Regions from separate parts of the Mesorhizobium sp. M0227 genome, predicted to be linked through region 1. Evidence: predicted binding sites of a transcription regulator. Region 1 holds the regulator's gene; the other holds the start of a gene.

Region 1 (10,962 bases):
GGCATCGTCGGCGCCGTCCTGCTGACTGCCTCGCGCGCTATCGGCGAAACGATGATTGTCGTGCTGGCGGCGGGCGTCGCCGCCAACCTCACCATCAACCCGTTCGAGGCGATGACGACCATCACCGTCAAGATCGTCAACCAGCTCACCGGCGACCTCGAGTTCAATTCGCCGCAGACGCTGGTCGCCTTCGCGCTCGGCCTGACGCTGTTCGCGCTGACGTTGGTGATGAACATCGTCGCGCTCTACATCGTGCGCAAATATCGGGAGCAGTACGAATGACCGACATTTCCATGGATACGATGGTCAGGGCGGCGGCCCATCCGCGCCGCGACATCGGCCTGAAGGCCCGTTACGCTGCCGAGCGCCGATTCCGCATCTATGGCGTCGTGGCGATTTCCGTAGGCCTGGCGTTCCTGGCAATCATGCTGATCACCATCGTCTCGAAAGGCTACACCGCCTTCTGGCAGACGACGGTATCACTGCCGATCTCGTTCGACGAGAAGGTGATCGATCCTTCCGGCAAACGCGCAACCGATCCGAGCGTTCTGATCAAGGCGAATTATCCCAAGCTCGCCGAAAACGCGCTGGTGGCCAAGCTCGGCATCAATCCCGACGACAAGCCGGCGATCAAGCAGCTCAAGGGCTTCCTGTCGGAAGGCGCCCGCGTCCAGTTGCGCGACATCGTTGCCGCCGATCCGTCCGTGATCGGCACGACGCGCGACGTCAACATCCTCGCCGCCGCCAATCTCGACTCGGCTTTCAAGGGTCAGATCGACCTCAGCGTCGAGGAAGCGCGACGCAAGGTCTCGGACCAGCAGATCACCTGGATGAACAAGCTCAAGGCCGAGGGCGCGATGGCCGAGCACTTCAACAGCGGCCTGTTCACCTACGGCGCCTCCAGCCGCCCGGAAACCTCGGGCATGGGCGTGGCGATCATCGGCTCGTTTTATATGATGGTGATCGTGTTGCTCCTGGCGCTGCCGATCGGCGTCGCCGCCTCCATCTATCTGGAGGAGTTCGCCAAGAAGAACCGTTTTACCGACCTTATCGAGGTCAACATCAACAATCTGGCCGCAGTGCCGTCAATCGTCTTCGGCTTGCTCGGCCTCGCGGTGTTCATCAATTTCCTGGGCATGCCGCGCTCTGCCGCCTTCGTCGGCGGCCTGGTGCTGACGCTGATGACGCTGCCGACGATCATCATCGCGACGCGAGCCGCACTTGCAGCGGTGCCGCCGTCGATCCGCTCGGCAGCTCTCGGTCTTGGCGCCTCCAAGATGCAGATGGTGTTCCAGCACATCCTGCCGCTTGCCGCGCCCGGCATCCTCACCGGCACCATCATCGGTCTGGCGCGTGCGCTCGGCGAAACCGCGCCTCTGCTGCTGATCGGCATGGTCGCCTTCGTCGCCGATCCACCGACGACGCCTTTCGATCCGGCCACCGCGCTGCCGGTGCAGATCTATATGTGGGCGAACGAGGCCGAACGCGCCTTCGTCGAGCGTATGTCCGGCGCCATCATCATCCTGCTCGTCTTCCTCATGGCCATGAACATCACCGCGATCGTGCTTCGGCGTCGGTTCGAGCGGCGCTGGTAGAAAAAAAGGCATCTTGGTATGAACATCATGACCGAACAGTCCCTTGAAAACGCAGTGGGCGACAAGATGAAGTCGAACGAAGTGATCAAAATGCGCGGCGACAAGGTCGGCGTGTTCTATGGCGAGAAGCAGGCGCTGTTCGATGTCAATCTCGACGTGCGCCTGAATCAGGTGACGGCGCTGATCGGCCCCTCCGGCTGCGGCAAGTCCACCTTCCTGCGCTGCCTCAACCGCATGAACGACACCATCGATTCAGCACGGGTAACCGGCAAGATAACGCTCGACGAAGAAGACATCTACGACAAGAACATCGATGTCGTCGAACTCAGGGCGCGCGTCGGCATGGTGTTCCAGAAACCCAATCCGTTCCCCAAATCGATCTACGAGAACGTTGCCTATGGTCCGCGCATCCACGGATTGGCCAAGCGCAAGGCCGATATGGATCAGATCGTAGAGTCGAGCCTGAAGAAGGCGGCGATCTGGAACGAGGTCAAGGACCGTTTGCAAGAACCTGGCACGGGTCTTTCCGGTGGCCAGCAGCAGCGTCTGTGCATTGCACGCGCCATCGCCGTGTCACCCGAGGTGATCCTGATGGACGAACCGTGTTCGGCGCTCGACCCGATCGCCACCGCTCGCGTCGAGGAACTGATCGACGAACTGCGTCAGAACTATACCATCGTCATCGTCACCCATTCGATGCAGCAGGCAGCGCGCGTGTCGCAGCGCACCGCGATGTTCCATCTAGGCTATCTGGTCGAGGAGGGCGCCACCGACAAGATGTTCACCACCCCCGACGACAAACGCACCCAGGACTACATCACCGGCCGGTTCGGCTGAGCTCAGGCATACGAGGGACGAAGATCATGGGTGAACATACCGTCGCATCTTTCGATGAGGATCTGGAGCAGATCAGCCAGCTGATCCGCGACATGGGCGATCTCGCCCGCTCGATGGTCAGTGGCTCGACCAGGGCCTTGCTCAATTCGGACAATGCGCTGGCGCAGCGCGTGGTTTCCGATGATGCCATCATGGATGCACGCCAGCGCGAGCTGGACGATCGCGCCATCACGCTGATCGCCAAGCGCCAGCCAATGGCCAACGATCTGCGTGCGGTGGTCGGTTCGATCCGCATGGCCGGCGACCTTGAGCGCATCGGCGACCTTGCCAAGAACATCGCCAAGCGCGTCGGCACTGTCGGGCTGAGTGTCACGCCGCACGACCTTTCGCATTCGATCGACGCGATGGCGCAACTGGTGCTGATCCAGGTGCAGGGGGTCGTCGACGAGTACGCCGCCGCCGACCCGGCAGCGCTTGCCACGCTCAGAAACAATGACGAACGCATCGACGTCAAATACACCTCGGTGTTCCGCGAGCTGCTGACCTACATGATGGAAGATCCCCGCAACATCACGGCGTGCACGCACCTGTTGTTCTGCGCCAAGAACCTCGAGCGGATCGGCGACCACGTGACCAACATCGCCGAAAATGCCTACTATGTTTTGACCGGCACGCAGCTGCCAGCCAATCGTCCGAAGCAGGACGAGACGGCAATGTCCGCGCCAGCGGCATAACAGGGGTGACCAGCCGATGATCGCACCACGCATCATGGTGGTGGAGGATGAGGAGCCGCTAGGCGTGCTGCTCCGCTACAATCTTGAATCCGAAGGTTACCAGGTCGAGGTGGTGACGCGCGGCGACGAGGCCGAAATCCGGCTGCAGGAGAACGTTCCCGACCTTCTCGTGCTCGACTGGATGGTGCCGGCGGTTTCCGGCATCGAACTCTGCCGGCGCCTGCGAATGCGCCCAGAGACCGAGCGGCTGCCGATCATCATGCTGACCGCGCGAGGCGAGGAAAGCGACCGCGTGCGCGGCCTGTCGACCGGCGCCGACGACTATCTGGTCAAGCCGTTCTCGACGCCGGAGTTCATGGCCAGGGTCAAGGCGCTGCTGCGCCGGGCCAAGCCGGAAGTGCTGTCCAGCGTGCTAAAGGTCGGCGACATCGTGCTCGATCGCGAGTCGCACCGGGTCTATCGCAAGAAGAGCGAGATCCGGCTCGGGCCGACCGAATTCCGCCTGCTCGAATTCATGATGCGCCACCCCGGCCGCGTGTTCTCGCGCAGCCAGCTGCTCGACAATGTCTGGGGCGAGACGATTTACATCGACGAACGCACTGTCGACGTGCACGTCGGCCGGCTGCGCAAGGCGGTCAACAACGGCCGCATGCCTGATGTCATCCGCACCATCCGTGGGGCGGGTTACGCGATCAGGGAAGACTAGGTGGCTGTTCCGTCCCGATAGATCGTGACCGGGAAAACTCGATTAGCACGTGGTCGCCAACAGCCGCGAAGAGTGGAATGTTGCACTCGTCTCATCGATGGGGAGCGAGCACGTGACGCTTTGGCCCAAATGCGGTCATTCGAAACCTGATGAGGATGACCGCTCTTGGCGGTACGTCGCCATCTTGCCCGCAGACTCCGACCAGAAAGCCATGCAAGAATAAATTTGAGTTAACTTAGATATACGTTCGTTAAACGACGTGTGTTCTGCATAAATATACGATTTTACTAAATTGCTTCAATTTACATTGAGCCATCACCTCCTTATTCATTATCCGCCTTCCGATTATTGCGGTCTCGGATCGAATGACGATTCCGTGGAACGATCTCGTTCCTTGCAGCGTTGCTTTGGGAGCGGTCGCCGGACCTTTGACCAGGTCGGACACCATGAGGAAGGATTTCTGATGAGCACGGTCTTAAACGCCAAAGGCATCCCTCTTGCCTACACCGGCGCTTCCACTCATTGGTTCTCGGCCACCGGGTCTGGACCGGAACTGCATGGCACCTCCGGCAACGACTCCTTCTGGGGAGACACCGGCGTCACTGTCACGATCCACGGTGGCGCCGGCGACGACTACTATCATCTCTATTCCACCAACAACAAGGTGGTCGAGGATCCTGGGGCAGGGATCGACACGATCGACACATGGATGAGCTACAAGCTCCCTGACAATTTCGAGAACCTCGTCGTTACCGGCACCAACCGATTTGCGTTCGGAAATGCGTTGGACAACATCATCAAGGGCGGGTCAGGTCACCAGACGCTGGATGGCGGCAAGGGAAATGATGTCCTGATCGGCGGCGATGGCGCCGATACTTTCGCCATCTCCAAAGGTAATGGAAGCGATCTTATCTTCGATTTCGGTGCGACCGATGCGCTCCGCCTTAACGGCTACGATTTCACTTCGTTCGATGCCGTCCGTTCACAGATGGTCCAAGTGGAATCGAACGTGATGCTGAACCTCGGATCCGACGAAATCCTGGTGTTCAAGAATACGACCATCGACAAGCTGCAGCCCACCCAGTTCGAACTTCCGATAGACAAGTCCGCAATGACGCTGTCCTTCTCCGACGATTTCAACACGCTGAGCCTTCGGGACGGGCAGGACGGCACCTGGAATTCCAATTTCTGGTGGGGAGCGCCGAACGGCAGCACGTTGAGCAGCAATGGTGAGTTGCAGTGGTATATCGACGCCAATTATGGCCCGACGAGTTCGGTCCATCCGTTCAGCGTTGAGAACGGCGTCCTCACCATCACCGCCGCGCAGGCGCCGGAGGACATCAAGCCTCTGATCAACAACTACGAATACACCTCGGGGATCCTGACGACCCACGACACCTTCTCGCAAACCTACGGCTATTTCGAAATGCGGGCGGATCTTCCTGAAACAGCCGGAGCCTGGCCGGCGTTCTGGCTGCTTCCGGAGGACGGATCGTGGCCGCCGGAGCTGGACGTTGTCGAAACGCGCGGCCAGGACCCGAACACGCTCTACATGACGGCGCATTCCAATGAGACGGGAGCGCACACGAAGGTTTCGTCAACGGTGAACGTTGCGGATACCGACGGTTTCCACACCTATGGCCTGCTCTGGACGAAGGATGAGCTTGTCTGGACCTACGATGGTGTAAAGGTCGCTCAAGCAGCGACGCCGGCCGACATGCACGATCCCATGTATATGCTGGCCAATCTCGCGGTGGGCGGCATTGCCGGCCAGCCTCCTGACCATCTGGCTACGCCAGCGGAGATGAAGATCGACTACATCCGCGCCTATACGCTGGACGACCTGCAGCACCACCCCTTGGACATCGCCGGCGACCATTCGGTCTAAGCGACGCCCTTATGTTGGGGCCATGAGCCGTTAGGAGCGCGGGAATGATTGCACGGTCTGATCTGCGGGCAGTCTTGAGGCGCGCCATCGCCGATGTCGGTGTTTTTTCGTTCCTCATCAACATCCTGCTATTGGTGATCCCCCTTTATCTGTTGCAGGTCTATGACCGCGTCCTGCCTTCCTCCAGCGTCGAGACGCTTCTTTACCTCTCTGCTATCGCGGTTCTCGCACTCGCCTTTCTCGGTCTCCTCGATGCGGTCCGCTCCGTTTACACGCAGCGCGTTGCAGCCATTGTCGACAACAGACTGGGCGCGAGGACATTCGCCGTCTCGCTGGAGGCTAAGTACGCCGGGGGAGCAGCCCTGCCTCCACTGCGCGACCTTGCCTCGGTATGCGCCTTCATCAGGTCACGTGGCGCGGCGGTCTTGTTCGACCTGCCGTTTGCTCCGTTCTTCCTCGCCCTGCTGTACCTCATCCATCCTTTGCTGTTCTGGCTTACGCTGGCGGGATCTGGTCTGTTGCTTGCGCTGGTCGTGGCAAATCAGTTTGCCATCGGCAAGAATGATGCCTTGTCGGCGGAACGCTCGGCTGTTGCCAGCCTGTCGGAGCAGGCCTTTGCCCGGAATGCAGAGACGCTGCGCGCCATGGGCATGATCCAAAACGCCGCGCGAGTGTGGGGAAGGCACGTGGCGGAGGCGCTAGTCCTGCATGACCGTTCGTCGATGGCCAACGCGATTTTCAGTGGAACGTCGCGAGCCGTACGCATGATGCTTCAGCTAGCAATACTGGGTGTCGGAGCATGGCTCGTGCTGCAAGGGAAGATGACGGCCGGCATGATCTTCGCGTCTTCCCTGGTGTCGTCCCGTGCGCTGCAGCCGCTCGACCAACTGATCGGGTCATGGCGGCAGATCGTCGACGCCAGACGATCGTGGAAGCGTTTGGACAAGGCGTTTTCCGCCCATCCGGCGCATGCGCAAAAACTGACCTTGCCGGACCCGTCCGGCGAAATTGTCGTGCAGGGCCTCATCTTTGTCGCGCCGAACGCCACACCCGGCACCGAACCCATCATCAAGAGACTGAACTTCCGCATCGGCGCAGGCGAAGCGGTGGCGATAATAGGTCCGAGCGGAGCCGGCAAGTCCACCCTGGCAAGATTACTTGTCGGTGCGATTCAGGCAACCAGCGGCTGCGTCAGGATTGATGGCGCCGATCTCAGAACCTGGGACGAGAAGCAGCTTGGCCGGCATATCGGATATCTCGCTCAGGAGGTGGAGCTCTTTCCCGGATCGATCGCGGAAAATGTCGCCCGCTTTGAACCCGATGCGAATGACGCCTCTATCGTCGAGGCAGCAAAGAATGCCCGGGCGCATGAGCTGATACTGGAGCAGCGAGACGGCTATCAGACCAGAATAGGTTCGTCGGACAGAACACTGTCGGGCGGCGAACGCCAAAGGATCGGGCTGGCGCGCGCTTTTTACGGCAATCCGCATGTTCTCGTTCTGGATGAGCCCAGTACCCATCTCGACGGCAGCGGCGAAGCCGCGCTCGAAGAAGTGCTTGCCGCCGCGAAAGCGGCGGGCGTTACGACAATCGTGATAACGCACCGCCCTTCGGTCGCCGCAGCCTGCGACCGCGTGATGCTTCTACGCAGCGGAGTGATCGAAGCCTTCGGTCCAAGCGGCGACGTGATGCGGCAGCCAATCGCCGGCATCGGCCTTGCCCCACAGCGCAGCATGGCGGTGACAGGGTCTTTTGCAACGACGAACCGCGGCACCCCTCATAGTGTCCGCTTTGGATCGTAGAAGATGACAGCACAGAGCCTCGTCCGGGAAGGCACAGCACGCACCGACATTCGCCGGGTGGCATTCGCCGGATACGCGGCAATGGCGATATTGATGGGTTGCTTTGGCTATTGGGCGGTCAGTGCACCGTTGTCCGGCGCGGTCATCACGCAAGGCACAATCTCGGCGACAGGCGGGAACATCCTCATCCAGCATCCCGAGGGCGGCATCATCCAAGAGTTGCTCGTCCATGAGGGTGATCGGGTGCAACAGGCCCAGGAACTGATCCTGCTGGATCGAACAGCCGCGCAAGCCGAACTCAACCGGCTGACGAGACAGTCGATCGCGTTGAAGGCCAGCGCCTCGCGGCTGGAGGCGGAACGCGACGGGTTGGATCGGCTTGCGCCAATCACAGAGGCTGCGCCGGCACCGTTCCAACACAATTTCGAGGTCCTGGTTCAAGAACAGCAGAAGGAATTCAACGCCAGGCTCGCCCGATTTCGATCGGAACAATCGATCCTCAGGCAACGGGTTGCCATGCATCGCCAGTCTGTTGTCGGATTGCAGGCCCAGAAACAGGCCATTGAGCAACAGGCCGAAGTCGTGAAGAAAGAACTCGGCATCAAGACCAGCCTTTTGGACAAGGGCCTCACCAATCGCACTGAATATTCACAGCTTTTGCGTAGCGAGGCCGATCTCGTCGGGCAGGCAGGGGCGCTGGAGGCAAATCTTGCATCGGCCAACACCCAGATCGTCGAAGCCCAGGAGCAGATAGAGCGCCTGACCACGCAACGCGTGGAGGAAGCCCTGACGAAACTCGACGAGGTACGTTCTTCGCTGGCTGACATTGACGAACAGATGCGGGCATCCGAGGCAGTGCTGCGGCGGACGACGATCAAGGCGCCGGCGGCGGGCATCGTGGTATCGTCCACCTACAATTCCAAGGGCAGCGTGATTGCCCCCGGCGAGAAGATCATGGAGATTCTGCCTACGGCATCGGGCTTGATCGTCGATGCACGGCTGCCGCCGAAAGACATTGACCAGGTTCGTGTCGGCCAGCCGGCAAGACTGCGACTATCAGCGTTGAACATGCGGCTCACCCCTGAGATTTCAGCCATGGTGACACAGGTTTCCGCAGATCGGCTTATCGATCAGGCTACGCATGAACCCTATTTCCGCGCCAAGCTGAAGATTGCCGCCAACTTGCCGCCCGGCGTGAAAGCGGAGCAGCTTTACCCTGGAATGCCGGTAGAAGCGTTCATCAGCACCGGCGAACGGACTTTCTTCGAGTATCTCGTACGGCCGATGCGCGATTCCTTCGCGCGCGCTTTCAAGGAGCGGTAGATGTTGCGGACCGCGCAATTTTGACCCTGGTCCTCACGCCACGCTCTTTCCGGCGCTCCCTCTCGCCTGCACGCCCGGCGCAAAAATCTCTTGATCGACGAAGATCAGTGCCCGCATGGCGCAGCCTTCGCGGATCAGTGGCAGTTCGTTCGGCTCGGTGTCGAAGGAAATCGATTTTGAGTGCTGGCCACCGGCGGTCTGGGCAATCGCCTCGCGCAGTGCCGGCTCTATCAGGTCGAAGGCGGCCGCGCTGACGCCGACCATGGCAACGGGCGCCGGATCGATCAGCGCGAACAGGCTGCCGAGGCCGTAGCCGAGCGCTTCGCCAGCCTTGCGATAGGCTTCCCGTTCGGGTCCGTCACCTTCGCGGGCCGCGGCAGCCAGGGCGCGCATGTCGGCGTCGCTGACATCGGCGACGGGTTCTGCATCCTCGCCCATCTGCCTGGCGTTGCGCCAGATGGCGTAATTGCCCGCATAGGCTTCGACGCAGCCGCGCCGTCCGCAGCGGCAGAGCGCGCCGTTCGGCCGATGGATCATGTGGCCGAATTCGCCGCCCGAGGAATGGGTGCCGGTGAACAATTCGCCCTTCAGCACCAGGCCCATGCCGATGCCGTGCGACAAAAGGATAGCGATGAAATCGTCGCGGTAACGATCGGGGTCGCGCCACCGCAGCGCCACCGCCATCATGTTGCAGTCGTTCTCCATTATGGCGGGGATGCCGAACGCCTCTTCGAATATGTCAGCGAAGGCGATATCGGTGTGCGGCGTGATCGGCGACCACAGCATGGCGCGGGCACGGGTGTCGGTAATGCCCTGGATCGCCAGCGCGATGCGGGCGATGCTGCGCACGTCCAGGTCGGGATCTGCCAGGCGGCGCCGCACGATTGCCGTGCATTCACCGATCAGCGACTCGCGCGACATCGTCAGCGTGTCCAGCCGGCGCTGTTCCTCGGATACTACCTGGCCGGCATAGTCGATGACGGCGACGGAGAGGAAGTTCAGCGACAGCACCACGGTCATTACCGCGGCCGCTTCCGGATTGAGGCTGAGGCCGACCTGCGGCCGGCCGCGTTTGAGCGAGCCGGCCTCGCTCGGCTTGCTTTCGGTCAGGATGCCTTCGACGATCAAGTCGGAGGAAATCGCCGAGATGGTCGAATGGCTGAGGCTTGTGGTCGCGGCGATTTCGGTGCGGGACGGTTGTCCGGCCTGGCGCACGGCCGCAATTACCATCGCCCGGTTGCGGCGACGCAGATCGTCGTGGCGGATTCCGACCGACATGTTCTTTCACGTCCTCCCGGTCGCCGCGGTTCTTCCTGCCCTGGAACGCTGTCGGTGACGCAGGTAAATACTGGCAGAAGCTGCACGCCCTGTCATTTATTTATTCCGAGACTCGAAAAAAACTCGAAATGACATCAAAATCCATCAGAATCGATGTTGACAGCGTTCGGACGTTGGCCCAGTGTTTTTTCGAGGCTCGAAAAAATAGGGCTTCTGTGCCGGCCCTCGGGTCAGTTTGGTCGCGCCATACGCGGCGCAGGGAGGATAATATGAAAAGATTCACAGCCGCCATCCTGGCGGGTGCCGCCATGTCGCTGACGCTCGCGTCTGTCGCGCAGGCGAAGGACAAGGTCGTCGGCGTTTCGTGGTCCAATTTCCAGGAAGAGCGTTGGAAGACCGACGAGGCCGCCATGAAGACGGCGATCGAGGCCGCCGGCGACAAGTACATCTCCGCCGATGCGCAGTCCAATCCCGGCAAGCAGCTCACCGATGTCGAAAGCCTGATTTCGCAGGGCGCCAATTCGCTGATCATCCTGGCGCAGGACGCCTCGGCCATCGGCCCTGCGGTGCAGAAGGCGCTGGACGAAGGCATTCCGGTCGTCGGCTATGACCGGTTGATCGAAAACAAGGACGTCTTCTATCTGACCTTCGACAACAAGGAAGTCGGCCGCATGCAGGCCCGCGAAGTGTTCAAGGTCAAGCCGGAAGGCAACTACGTCTTCATCAAGGGCTCCGGTGCCGATCCCAATGCCGACTTCCTGTTCTCGGGCTCGATGGAAGTGCTCAAGGAAGCCATCGA
Region 2 (6,487 bases), on a different contig from region 1:
GATCATTGTCGACGGCAAGGAATTGACCAATGATCTCAAGAAGATCGACGAGGTGCGCCGCGAGGTCGGCATGGTGTTCCAGCACTTCAACCTGTTTCCGCATCTGACCATCCTGGAGAACTGCACGCTGGCGCCGATCTGGGTGCGCAAGACGCCGAAGAAGCAGGCCGAGGAAATCGCCATGCATTTCCTCAAGCGCGTCAAGATCCCGGAACAGGCCAACAAATATCCCGGCCAGCTTTCCGGCGGCCAGCAGCAGCGTGTGGCGATTGCCCGCTCGCTGTGCATGAACCCGCGCATCATGCTGTTCGATGAGCCGACCTCGGCGCTCGATCCGGAGATGATCAAGGAAGTGCTGGAGACCATGGTTGGCCTGGCCGAGGAAGGCATGACCATGCTGTGCGTCACTCACGAGATGGGTTTTGCCCGCAAGGTCGCCAACCGGGTGATCTTCATGGACCAGGGCCAGATCGTCGAGCAGAACACGCCGGCCGAGTTCTTCGACCACCCGCGCCACGAGCGCACGAAGCTGTTCCTGTCGCAGATCCTGCACTAGGCCTCGACGGCCACGAAGAGCCCGGCTGAAACACTGCCGGGCTCTTTTGCGTATGGGATAACAGGCGGGCGTTCGTGTCGCGCCGGAGCGCGTTTGCAGGGCCGCCTTTCATGAAAAGACTGGGACGTTTTCTAGGTCTTCTGTTGGTTGTCGTCGCACTCGCCGTGACGACGGGCACCTTCGTGCCACGGCCGCTGTGGCCGGCGGCCGCCGCCCTGCCCGCCGCGACGCACCACATCCTGGTGCTGAACAATCCGATCCACACCGATATCGCCATCCCGGTCGATGACGCCGTGCGCCGGCGTTTCCATTTCCTGGTCGACGCGGGCATACCGGCCGACAGGCCGGAGGTCCGCTACATCGTCTTCGGCTGGGGCGGCCGCGCCTTCTACCTGGAGACGCCGACATGGTCCGAGTTGAAGGCGGTGCCGGTGATGAAGGCACTGACACTCGACGCCTCGGTCATGCATGTCGATGTCGCCGGTGACATCGTCGAACCGCGCCCTGATATCGCGGGGTTCGACATCACTGAGGATCGGTTCACGGCGTTGCTCGATTTCATCGATGCGAGTTTCCAGCGGGGACCGGAAGGCCCGATCCTCGTTCTGGACGCAGCCTATTCCAGGTTCGACGCCTTCTACGAAGGCAATGGCCATTTCAACGCACTGGTCGGCTGCAACACCTGGACGGCGGCGGCCTTGCGCATCGCCGGCCTGCGCACCGGCTGGTGGAACCCGCTGCCTGTATCGCTCGGGCTGTCGATGAGCTTGTATAATTAGCGTGAGCATTCCGCGAATTGGCGTCGCGTTCCTTCACACCCCCCTCTGTCCTGCCGGACAGAGGGGGGTGCTGTCCCACCAACCGATTGTGCTTGTACGCTCAGCGTCGAATGATCTTCTGAGCCTGCCACCCATAGAGCCAGTCCAGATCCGCCGCGAGTTTTTCCGACGAGCGCACCTTCAGGAACACATTGCGCGCAATCGCCACTGGACCCACGGCATGCCAGGCCAGCCGGTTGACAGCGCCGCGTCGGGCGACCTGCGCGACACGCGGCCGCCGTGACTGCTCCCAGACGGCAAGCGCGGCCAGAGGATCGGCAGGGAAGTCGGCGATGATGTCGGCAAGCGTCGCAGCATCCTCGATCGCCATCGCCGCACCTTGCGCCGCGAACGGGGTCATCGCATGCGCGGCGTCGCCGATCAGCGCGATGTTGCCGGTCGTCCAAGGTTGTTTGCTGTCGACCGTGTGGATCGGCCATGCGGTCCACGGGCCGGCCTGCTCGACCAGGCGGGCAAGTTCTGCCGCGGTGCCGCGCAGGGCGCTGCTCAGGATCCCGGCGTCGGCGTTGCCGGACCAGCCCTCGGCAATGCGGTCGCCCCTGGTGAAGGCCGCGAGATTGAAGGCCGCACCCTTGCTGACGGAATAAGCGACCATATGGAAGCCAGGATGCAGGAAGGTGGTGACGCAGTCCCTGGCGCCGATGGCGGCAAAGCTCTGACCGGCGGCGCTCTCGGCCGCGACGGTGGCGCGCCAGGCCAGTTCGCCGGAGAAATGGTTTCTTCGCGAAGCCGACCCCTTGGCCGAATCGACAAGTGCGCGCACCGACGACCAGACGCCATCGGCCCCAACCAGCAGGAAGCCCTCCGCCTCGACGGTTTTGCCACCGATCTCGGCCGTCGCGGTGATGCCGTGCGGGCCGGTGTCAACGCCGCCCATGCGGGCGCCGGTGGTGAGATGGATATCCGGTATCTCGGCAGCGCGCGCGGTCAGTGCGCGCTGCAGATCGGCCCTGTGCGCGACGAGATAAGGTGCCTGCCAGCGCGTTTCGGCGGCTTGCCCCAGCGGCACGCGCGCCAGTTCGCGCAAGGTCGCGGCCTCCTTCAGCACCACGGCTTCCGGCCGCACCGCCGCCGGCAGCAGCCGGTCGAGTACGCCAAGCTGGCGAAGGATGCGGGTCGCGTTGGGAGAAAGCTGAATGCCGGCGCCTGCCGCTTCCAGGCGCTGCGCCTGTTCGAACACCCGTACCGAGTAGCCGCGTTCGGCGAACGCCAGCGCTGCGGTCAATCCGGCGACACCCGCCCCGGCGATGACAATTTGCCGGGAGCGCGTGTCGTTCATCGGGCTGGTCGCGAAAGACTCAGGCGGCCTGTTCTATGTAGATGCAGCCGGCCGGCAGCGTTTCGGTTGCCTTCAGCTTCGGCGAATAGCGGTAGAGCGTCGAGCAATAGGGACAGACTTTTTCGTTGTCGTCGCCCATGTCCAGAAACACATGCGGGTGGTCGAAAGGCGGATTGGCGCCCGTGCACATGAATTCCTTCACGCCGATGTCGATTGCCTGATAGCCCGCATCGTTCTGAAAATGGGGAATGGAACCGCCTGCCATCGTCGTCTCCTTAACGCAGTCTCGTGTGCATCTGGATCATATCAGGCCTCTTTGCAAGTTCGATGAAATCAAACTGTCGCAAAAGCCTGTCAGAGGATAAGTTAAGCCGGTTAACGCATGGCCCCGAAGACCGACACCGGTTTTCGGCAAGGACCATGCGTCGCCTTGGAGTGGTAGAGCGTCCTTTGCGCGTCCTGAATGACGCGCGGCGCTTTAGCTGGCTGACGGTGTGGAAGAGCGGGAATCATGAACGAACTGAAGCCGGTGCAGAACGAATTCGTGGATGTCGAGGTGGCTCGTCCGGAGGGCGGCAACCCGGACCGGTTTGTCAACCGCGAGTTCTCCTGGCTGCAGTTCAACCGGCGCGTTCTCGAGGAGTCGCTGAACCTCAATCATCCGCTGCTGGAGCGCGTCCGCTTCCTGTCGATCTCGGCCGCCAATCTCGACGAGTTCTTCATGGTGCGCGTCGCCGGCCTCGCCGGCCAGGTGCGCGAGGGCATCACGCTGAAGAGCCCTGACGGCCGCACCCCCGAACAGCAGCTCGAACAGCTGCTGCGTGAGGTCGAGCGGCTGCAGGAAGACCAGCAGAAGAGCCTTTCGGCGCTCACCGTGCTGCTCAACAAGGAAGGCATCGAGAGCATCACCCGCGATGCGCTGACCAAGGACGAGAAAATCTGGCTGGAAGACCATTTCCAGGGGCAGGTGTTCCCGGTGCTGACCCCGCTGTCGATCGACCCGGCGCATCCGTTCCCGTTCATTCCCAATCTCGGCTTCTCGATGGCGCTGCAATTGCGCCATCGCAAGAACGGCGAAGAGATGAGCGCGCTGCTGCGCCTGCCGGTAGCGCTGAAGCGCTTCATCCGTCTGCCGGACCGCAAGCATCACGTCCGCTTCATCCCGCTGGAAGAGGCGGTCGGCCTCTATATCGGCAAGCTCTTTCCCGGCTACGAAGTCAAGGGCTCCGGCACGTTCCGCATCATCCGCGACAGCGATATCGAGGTCGAGGAGGAGTCCGAGGATTTGGTGCGCCTGTTCGAAACGGCGCTGAAGCGGCGGCGGCGCGGTTCGGTGATCCGCATCGAATTCGACAGGCTGATGCCTGGCGAATTGCGCGACTTCGTCGCCGGCGAGCTTGGCGTGTCGTCCAGCCGCATCAGCGTCTTGACCGGTCCGTTGGCGCTCAGCCAGATTTCCGAGATCGTCGCCGTTCCCCGCGACGACCTGAAATTCACGCCCTACAATCCGCGTTTTCCCGAGCGCATCCGCGAGCATGGCGGCGATTGTTTTGCCGCCATCCGCGAGAAGGACATCGTCGTCCATCACCCCTACGAATCGTTTGACGTCGTGGTGCAGTTCCTGCGCCAGGCGATGGCCGATCCGGAAGTGGTGGCGATCAAGCAGACGCTTTACCGCACCTCCAACGACAGCCCGATCGTGCGTGCGCTGGTCGACGCGGCCGAAGCCGGCAAGTCGGTCACCGCACTGGTCGAGCTCAAGGCGCGCTTCGACGAGGAAGCCAACATCCGCTGGGCGCGCGACCTGGAGCGTGCCGGCGTGCAGGTCGTGTTCGGCTTTCTCGAGCTGAAAACCCATTCGAAAATGTCGCTGGTGGTGCGGCGCGAGGACGGCAAGCTGCGCAACTACGTGCACCTCGGCACCGGCAACTACCATCCGGTAACGGCGCGCATCTACACCGACCTGTCCTTCTTCACCACCGATCCGACGATCGCCCGCGATGTCGCCCAGCTGTTCAATTTCATCACCGGCTATGCCGAGCCGACGGATGAAATGCGGTTGGCGATCTCGCCGTTCACGCTGAGAAGCCGCATCCTGAAGCACATTGCCGACGAGATTGCCTACGCGGTCCAGGGGAAACCGGCGCGCATCTGGATGAAGATGAACGCGCTCGTCGATCCGATCATTATCGACGCGCTCTACGATGCCAGTCGGGCCGGCGTCGAGGTCGACCTGGTCGTGCGCGGCATCTGCTGCCTGCGGCCTCAGGTTCCGGGCCTGTCGGAAAACATCCGCGTAAAATCGATCGTCGGCCGTTTTCTCGAGCACAGCCGCATCTATTGCTTCGGCAACGGTCACGGCCTGCCGTCGGACGAGGCGATCGTCTACATCTCCTCGGCCGATCTGATGCCGCGCAATCTCGACCGCCGCGTCGAAACCATGGTGCCGATCACCAATCCAACTGTGCATGAACAGATCCTTGGCCAGATCATGCTGGGCAACATCATGGACAATCAGCAAAGTTTCGACGTATTGGCTGATGGAACCTCCCGGCGCGTCGTGCTGGAGGAGGGCGAGGAACCGTTCAACGCGCAGGAATATTTCATGACCAATCCGAGCCTGTCGGGACGGGGTGACGCGCTGAAGTCGCATGCGCCCAAGCGCATTGCGCAGTTCAAGCGCCGCAAGAAGAACGCAGCAGCGTCCGGCTGATGCTGTCTGATTCCCAGGGCCGGTTGCAGGACCGCCGACCGCTGTCCATCATCGACATCGGATCGAATTCGATCCGTCTCGTCGTCTATGAGGGGCTGGCGCGTTCGCCGACCATGCTGTTCAACGAAAAGATGCTGGCCGGTCTCGGCCGCGGCATCGTGTCGACCGGCAAGCTCGACCCCGAGGCGGTGACGCGCTCGATGGAGGAGTTCCGCCGCTTTCGCGCGCTCTCCGACCAGGCCGGCGCCGAGCATATGTATGTGCTGGCCACCGCCGCCGCCCGTGAGGCTATCAACGGTCCCGATTTCATTCACCGCGCCGAGGACGTGCTGAAGACCGAGATTCGTGTCATCAGCGGCCGTCAGGAAGCCTATTATTCCGCGCTCGGCGTCATTTCCGGCTTCCACCCGGCCAATGGCATCGCCGGCGATCTGGGCGGCGGCAGCCTCGAACTGGTCGACGTCAGCGGCGAAGCGATCGGTGACGGCATCACGCTGCCGTTGGGCGGCCTGCGCCTGCAGGACATGGCGAAGAACTCGCTGGCTCAGGCGGCGAAGATCGCGCGTGACGAACTGGCGAAGGCGAAGCTGTTGAAAGGCGGGCAGGGCCGGCCCTTCTACGCCGTCGGCGGCACCTGGCGAAATCTTGCCCGGCTGCACATGGAAATGACCAACTATCCGCTTGGTGTCATGCACCATTACGAGATCTCGGCCGAAAGCGCGGCGAATTTCCTCAAGCAGGTGGCCAAGGCCGAGATCGAGAAGGTCAAGGGCATCGAAGGCGTTTCCAAGAACCGCCGTTCGCTGCTGCCCTATGGCGCCGTCGTGCTGCAGGAGATCATGGCGGCGATGCAGCCGTCGAAGATCATCGTTTCGGCTCTGGGTGTACGCGAAGGCTTTCTCTATTCGCTGCTCGACGAGGCGGAGCAGAAGGCCGATCCGCTGATTTCGGCCTCGGAGGAACTCGCCCGCCTGCGCTCACGCTCCGTCGCCCATGCGCATGAGCTCGTCGACTGGACCGCCAAAACCTTTGCTGCCTTCGGCATCGACGAGACCGAGGACGAGGCGCGCTACCGCCACGCGGCCGCATTGCTGGCCGAC

What was found. Region 1 encodes PhoB, which activates phosphate uptake and scavenging genes when phosphate is short. Its sites were predicted from a motif close to TGTCATNNANCTGTCAT; they were not measured.
Region 2: the regulator PhoB is predicted to act here: its motif matches at 3,003-3,019, upstream of NKJ00_RS10570 (RNA degradosome polyphosphate kinase).

Annotation. Positions count from the first base shown of each region.
Region 1 covers NZ_JAMYSJ010000003.1:285,594-296,555, forward strand. Annotated here, with positions in the region: gene pstC (phosphate ABC transporter permease subunit PstC) at 1-282, shown strand, start outside; gene pstA (phosphate ABC transporter permease PstA) at 279-1,595, shown strand; gene pstB (phosphate ABC transporter ATP-binding protein PstB) at 1,614-2,432, shown strand; gene phoU (phosphate signaling complex protein PhoU) at 2,459-3,166, shown strand; gene phoB (phosphate regulon transcriptional regulator PhoB) at 3,183-3,872, shown strand; gene eglC (endo-1,3-1,4-beta-glycanase EglC) at 4,336-5,760, shown strand; gene NKJ00_RS07045 (type I secretion system permease/ATPase) at 5,805-7,562, shown strand; gene NKJ00_RS07050 (HlyD family type I secretion periplasmic adaptor subunit) at 7,566-8,885, shown strand; gene NKJ00_RS07055 (ROK family protein) at 8,919-10,163, opposite strand; gene xylF (D-xylose ABC transporter substrate-binding protein) at 10,433-10,962, shown strand, end outside.
Region 2 covers NZ_JAMYSJ010000006.1:47,903-54,389, forward strand. Annotated here, with positions in the region: gene NKJ00_RS10550 (amino acid ABC transporter ATP-binding protein) at 1-556, shown strand, start outside; gene NKJ00_RS10555 (TIGR02117 family protein) at 667-1,335, shown strand; gene NKJ00_RS10560 (FAD-dependent monooxygenase) at 1,436-2,674, opposite strand; gene NKJ00_RS10565 (zinc-finger domain-containing protein) at 2,694-2,939, opposite strand; gene NKJ00_RS10570 (RNA degradosome polyphosphate kinase) at 3,186-5,387, shown strand; gene ppx (exopolyphosphatase) at 5,387-6,487, shown strand, end outside.